DNA from 2 places in the Proteiniphilum saccharofermentans genome. Region 1 is predicted to be linked to the other one. Evidence: riboswitches for the same ligand, from Rfam matches in the RefSeq annotation. Region 1 holds a riboswitch; the other holds the start of a gene.
The links. A riboswitch is a leader RNA that binds a small molecule or an ion and turns the genes downstream of it on or off. The one in region 1 is predicted to bind thiamine pyrophosphate.
Positions count from the first base shown of each region.

Region 2: it holds a riboswitch for thiamine pyrophosphate, as region 1 does, so the genes downstream of both, thiM (hydroxyethylthiazole kinase) here and PSM36_RS11995 (TonB-dependent receptor) in region 1, are expected to answer to the same signal.

Region 1 is NZ_LT605205.1:3,057,245-3,060,673, reverse strand. Features, by position in the region: gene PSM36_RS11995 (TonB-dependent receptor) at 1-1,582, opposite strand, end outside; TPP riboswitch at 1,769-1,864, opposite strand; gene PSM36_RS11990 (RelA/SpoT family protein) at 2,115-3,429, shown strand, end outside.
Region 2 is NZ_LT605205.1:2,240,722-2,244,150, reverse strand. Features, by position in the region: gene PSM36_RS08735 (DEAD/DEAH box helicase) at 1-885, opposite strand, end outside; TPP riboswitch at 1,205-1,301, shown strand; gene thiM (hydroxyethylthiazole kinase) at 1,464-2,258, shown strand; gene thiE (thiamine phosphate synthase) at 2,255-2,968, shown strand; gene tenA (thiaminase II) at 3,098-3,429, shown strand, end outside.

The sequences.
Region 1 (3,429 bases):
CATTCTCTCCCTGATGTCGGTAACCCAACTCATAATCGATCATCCGCTCCGGTTTAATGGGATTCACAGCGCCTCCTTTTATCCCATCTTTCAGGTCGGTTCGGAGTGGTTCCCGTTGTCCTACGGCGGCCGATGCATAGAACCGGTTATGGTCGTTCATCCGGAACGAAAGGCCAGCTTTTGGGTTTACGAAGTTGTAATTGAATTCTCCCGTCAGATCCATCAGATCGTCATCGATACCGCTGAAACGGTAGCCAATGTGGCGGTATTGCAGGTCACCGAAAAGAGAGAGTTTCTCGTTCAGTTGATATTCTGCTTTGGCAAATAAGTTCATTTCCGATTTTTCACCCACGTTACGGTACCACTCGTAATTCTCGGGTATATTCTCCGAGTGTTTTATCCATGGGAGCCTTCCGTAATGGTCGCCGTCATAGAAACTGTACATTCCGCCGAAGGTCACTTCCAGGCTATTCTTTGTATAGTTGAAATTGAGGTTGGCCACATAAAAATCATTTTTCATCAACTTTTGCCGTACGAAGTCGGTGCGGCTATAGGTGCTATCGCCAATTGTCTGGGGCTCTAACCCGAAATCGGAATATTTTCTGTTGTAGCGGTAATTTTCGTAGTAGCCGTAACCATGGTTGTAGCTGAGTCCCGCGTTCATCGAGAGATTCCGGCTCAGTTCCCGTGCAAGGGTGAGTTGCAGGATATCGGAGTAGTAATTGTCGGTTTCGTTGTCATAGTAGAGCCTGTTGCCCGCATCGTCTTTGTATTCCCCGGCCGGATTATAACGCCGTCCATACTCTTCGTCCTTCATTTGCTCTTCAGAAACACCTTCCCAAGTGATGCCGGTATGTTGAATCCCTTTCATGTAGATCAGGCGAAGCAGCTGCTTGTCAGTGTAATGGGATAATGCAGCATATAGGTTGGTGTGGTCCACCTTCCCGTTTCTTATATAGCCGTCGCCCAACACACGTGAGAAGCGGGTATCGAACGACAGTCCGTTTTTCAATATCCCTGTTCCTGCAGCTATATTGGACAAGAACGTGCCATAACTACCTACTGAGGTAGAAGCTTCTCCATATGCCTCGGAACGTGCCCCCACCGTTTGCAGGGAGATACTGGCTCCAAAAGCGGCCGATCCATTGGTGGATGTTCCTACTCCCCGTTGTATCTGGATGTTCTGTAATGAGTTGGATAGATCGGGCAGATTTACCCAATAGACCTCCTGGCTTTCGGGATTGTTCAGCGGCATCCCATTGAGGGTTACGTTGATGCGTGTGGCATCGGTACCTCTGATCCTGAATGCCGTGTTGCCTACTCCTAATCCGTCTTCTGTAAAGGAAACAATTGATGGTTGATACTGCAACACTGTCGGGATATTTCGAGCCGCATTTTCTTTTTTGATATCAGAGGAAGAGATATTGGAGTATGTCACCGGTGTATTTTGCCCGGCACGGGTGGCGGAAACAATTACCTCTTCCAGTTGAATTTGACTAAGAGTGTCAGATGGCACCTCATGTGGCTTTGCTTGATAAACCAATGCCAACAGGATTGCCGGCAATAAAAAAACCTTTTTCATATGACTAATTTATTTTTTTATTAATGTATATGGAACTCGCGATAATCATGATCGTAAACTAAAATGATTAAGCTGCTCGTTTCATTTACATAAAGTTTTAGGATGGACAACGCAACTTGCATTGTACATCGTTAATTAGTGAAATAAAAAAGGGGATTTGTGAAGATGTATACCAGAAAAACCACGAAGTGTGGACTTTATTTTCCCTACGCCGGCATTACCCGGATCAGGTGATTTGGGTATGATCTCAGCCCGTTTACTTGGGCACCCCCTGTCGAATGAGAAAACAAAGATAGGACAATTTTGTTCAGAAGATACTGTTCTCAACTGTTTTTAACATCGAAAGCAGTTATCAGGAGAAAAATAACCGACTGGATAGATGTTATTTTTGGATTTATTTGTAATTTCGTTCATTAAAGTAAACTTCTACATTATAATCCGGCTTTCTCCATGTCTTGCAGAAAAATATAAATTGGCTTAGTAGGAAAAAATCCGGTTAGATGAACCAATAAAAACAGGGTCAATTAGGCATATGAGCGATGAAGAAAAATTGATAGCGGAAGATCAGATGATCGAGAATGAGTTTCAGGCTCTCTTGAATGATTATCTGAACTCAAACCACCGGCGGAAGGTGGATGTCATCACCAAGGCGTATAATATGGCGAAAGAGGCACATAAAGGTGCCCGCCGTCGCTCAGGTGAACCCTATATCATGCATCCGCTGGCGGTAGCCCGCATTGTGTCGAGAGAAATGGGGTTGGGGTCTACCTCCATCTCTGCTTCCCTATTGCATGATGTGGTGGAAGATACCGATTATACTGTGGAAGATATCCGTGCACTGTTTGGTGAAAAGATCGCACAGATTGTGGATGGCTTGACAAAAATCTCGCATGGCATGTTTGGCGAGAATGTATCGGCGCAGGCAGAGAATTTCAGAAAATTGCTGCTGACCATGTCGGATGATATCCGTGTGATCCTTATCAAGATCGCTGACCGGCTGCACAATATGCGTACGCTCTCTTCCATGACGGCTGCCAAACAGTACAAGATCACAGGAGAGACATTGTATATTTATGCCCCGTTGGCGCATCGCCTGGGGCTTTTTGCTGTCAAGACCGAACTGGAAGAACTCTGTTTCAAGTATGAGCATCCCGAAACCTATGCCGACCTGACGCAAAAGATTGAGCGGACAGCCCCTGAACGGAATAAGATTTATGAGAACTTTGCCATTCCTGTGGTAAAGGCACTCGACAAGATGGATATGGAGTATGAGATGCGGGCACGGGTTAAGTCGGTCTACTCCATCTGGAATAAAATGCAGACCAAAGGGATTGAATTCTCGGAGGTGTACGACCTGTTCGCGGTACGCATTATTTTTGAAGTGCATCCCGGGATGGATGAAAAGAAACAGTGCTGGGATATCTATTCCGCCATTACTGATATTTACAAGCTTCGCCCCGACCGTATACGCGATTGGGTGAGCCATCCTAAGGCCAACGGCTATCAGGCGCTTCACCTCACGGTGATGGGCCCTGACGGAAAATGGATTGAGATACAGATCCGCAGCCGCAGGATGGATGATATTGCCGAGAAAGGGTTTGCCGCCCACTGGAAATACAAGGAAAACAGGATCGAAGAGGATAATGAATTGGACAAATGGTTGAAGACCATTCAGGAAGTGTTGTCCAACCCTAATCCCAATGCCATTGACTTTCTGGATACGGTGAAGATGAACCTTTTCTCATCCGAAATTTTTGTATTTACTCCCAAAGGTGAGATAAAAACCCTTCCACAGGGAGCAACAGCTCTCGATTTTGCCTATACCATCCATACAAGGGTAGGTGATC
Region 2 (3,429 bases), 820 kb from region 1:
TATTTTGTGCGATTTAAAATCAGACAGCGCCTTTTGTCTGGCATTCTGCGATTTATTCCCGTGGATGGCTGCACTGTTTATTCCGGACTTGCTAAGTATCCTTGCGATCTTATCCGCTCCATGTTTGGTGCGGGAAAATATCAGTACCGATTTCTTTCTATCCTTTTTCAGCAGGTCTATCAGCAGATTTTTCTTCTCCGGTTTTTCTACAAAATAGATATATTGCTCTATGGTGTCCACTACCGACGATACCGGCGCCACCTCTACCCTGACCGGCTTGTGCAGGATAGAGCGTGAGAGATCAGCTATAGAAGACGGCATGGTAGCCGAAAAGAAGAGGGTTTGCTTCACCCTGGGGAGTTGTGGTAACAACCGCTTGATATCGTGGATAAATCCCATATCCAGCATCCGGTCAGCTTCATCCAGCACAAAATGGCGGATAGACTGGAGACTGATGATCTTCTGGTTCATTAAATCGAGCAGACGTCCCGGAGTAGCTACCAATATATCTATCCCCTGTTTCAATGCATTTACCTGTGCATTCTGCTTTACTCCACCATAAATCACACAGTGGCGAAGCCCCGTATAGCGGATATAATCGCTCAGGCATTCGTTGATCTGGATAGCCAGTTCCCGCGTAGGTGTTAAAATCAACGCTCTGATCTCTCTTTTTCGACCCTGAGATTTATTCAAATAGAGTTGTTGTATGATGGGAAGTACAAAAGCTGCGGTCTTTCCTGTGCCGGTTTGTGCCAGTCCTAAGATATCACGGTTGTCAAGTGCCGGGGCAATAGCCTGTTGTTGTATTGGTGTGGGAATTGTATGTCCTTTTTCGTTCAGAGCCCTCAATACCGGCTCTACAATAGATAATTCTTTAAATGTCATGTTTTAATATTAAACAAGATGTGTCACGTTAAATTGTATGGGCACATTCTTGCAACTGATTGATAACTTAAACAAATAAGTTGATTTTGATGTCGATTTCGGCGATGGGAAGACCCGCAAAAAACAGCGGAGCAAAACATTGATGAAGAAAGATCCAATATGAACTTAATTGCTAATGGGTACAAAGATACGAAAATAAATCGGTTTATTAAGTATTATTCAATTCGTTTTGAAATTATATACAGCTTTGGTGCCTCAATAATAAATGTTTTTTATTGACAAAACCCGGATTATTCATCATTTATATATATCTTTGTGATATCTCTGTTAGGGGTGCTTTTTATAAAGAGCTGAGATCAAACCCTTGAACCTGATATGTTGTAATTGACATCGTAGGGAAACGGAAATTTAAAAAGATTACGTTTACATAGTATTCAATGTATTCAATCATTGCCGTTTCACCAATATGGAACGGCTTTTTTTATTGCTGAAAAATGGATAAAAGTTTTGTTGATTAAGGGACAAAGCCTCTGACAATATAATGTTTAAAATCATATTCTATCTAAATTCTAATAAAAATGATACGTATTGAAAATTTGGTTCGGGACCTGAACCTTGTAAGAGAAAGGTCCCCACTCATACATAACATAACCAATTATGTGGCGATGAATAATTCGGCAAATGCGTTGCTGGCAGTAGGCGCATCGCCGGTAATGGCGCATTCGCTGGATGAAGTTGCCGAAATGGCCGGTATAGCTTCTTCGTTGGTTATCAATATCGGCACCCTTGAGGCCGAATGGGTAAAAGCCATGTTGATAGCAGGCAAGACGGCATTGGATAGACATATCCCGGTTGTCTTCGATCCTGTGGGCGCCGGAGCCACATCATACCGGTCGAGGGTATGTATGCAAATAATAGAAGAGTGCAGGCCTTCGGTCATCCGGGGCAATGCTTCGGAAATAATCGCCTTATCCAATGCCAACGCGCGGACCAAAGGTGTTGACAGTACAAACAGTTCTGAAGCTGCATTAAATCCGGCTAAAGCTTTGGCTAACGAAACCGGTGCAATCGTGGTTGTCAGCGGGGAAACGGATTATATAACCGATGGAATCGCCGTTGAGACCGTAAAGAACGGGAACCCGATGATGGCAAGAGTGACAGGTATGGGATGCACCGCATCCGCTATCGTAGGAACTTTTACCGCTATCAACCCGAACTTCCTTGAAGCGGCCACCCACGCCATGTTTATTATGGGTATCGCAGGAGAAATTGCGACCAGAACCTCGAAAGGAAACGGCAGTCTTCAAATAAACTTTCTGGATACACTTTTCAATATCGACGAAGATGCCATAAGGCAAAATATTCGACTATGAAGAATTTCGACTTAAGTCTGTATTTGGTTACCGACCGTTTATTGTCCCTGGGCAGGCCGTTGGAATATGTAGTGGAAGAGGCTGTAAAAGGAGGGGTTACCATGGTGCAGTTGCGCGAAAAGGACTGTTCTTCAAAAGAATTTTACCGGCAGGCGATTACAATCAAAGCGTGTCTGAAGCCTTACAATATTCCGTTGATTATCAATGACAGGTTAGATATAGCGCTTGCCTGCGAAGCCGAAGGACTGCATATCGGCCAATACGATCTTCCCTATGAAGTTGCGCGGAAAATATTAGGGAAGAACAAAATAATCGGCCTGTCCGTTGAAAATGTACAGGATGTGCTTGAGGCCAATAAGCTGGATATAGATTATATCGGGATATCTCCTGTTTTCAGTACTCCGACCAAGACAGATACTGCTAAAGAGTTAGGCCTGACAGGCGTTCGTGAGATTTCTCTCTTGTCGAAACATCCCAGTGTCGGTATCGGTGGAATCAACAACAGCAATGCCCGGGATATAATACAAGCCGGCGCAGACGGTATTGCCGTTGTTTCGGCCATTATGTCGGCGGCAGATCCCCGGTTGGCGGCATCACAGCTGTCGGATATCGTCCATCAATCAAAATTAAAAGTGAATTTTCTTAGGAACGAGGGCAGAGGCAAGCTTGATTGCACTATGCCGAGTGACGACAGAAAATCAACGGAGTGAGAAGTGAAAAGTGAAGAATTAAGAGTGTTTGAAATGAATGAGACAGGTTCTTTCGCCTTAGTTTTTTATTTCAAAACACGGGTCCTGAAATTATTGAATCTATAGTATTTCCATACACAAAAAAATCGTATGAAGTGGAGCGAAGAAGCATGGCAATCGACAAAGCCTGTTTATGAGAAAATATTGGCACTTCCGTTTATCAAAAGGCTGATCAATGGAACCTTACCCAAGGAAACGTTTCTGTTTTACATCCGGCAGGATGCTATTTATCTGTCGGATTATGGGAAAGTATTGACCGGGATTGCGTCAAAATTAAATGATCCCGGGCATATCGAAGCTTTCATCCATTTTGCCGGTGGTACTCTGGCGGTCGAAAAAGTATTGCATCAATCCTTTATGCAGGAGCTAAAGAGCAACGGAGCGATAGAACCATCGCCAAGCTGTCTGTTATACATTTCCTT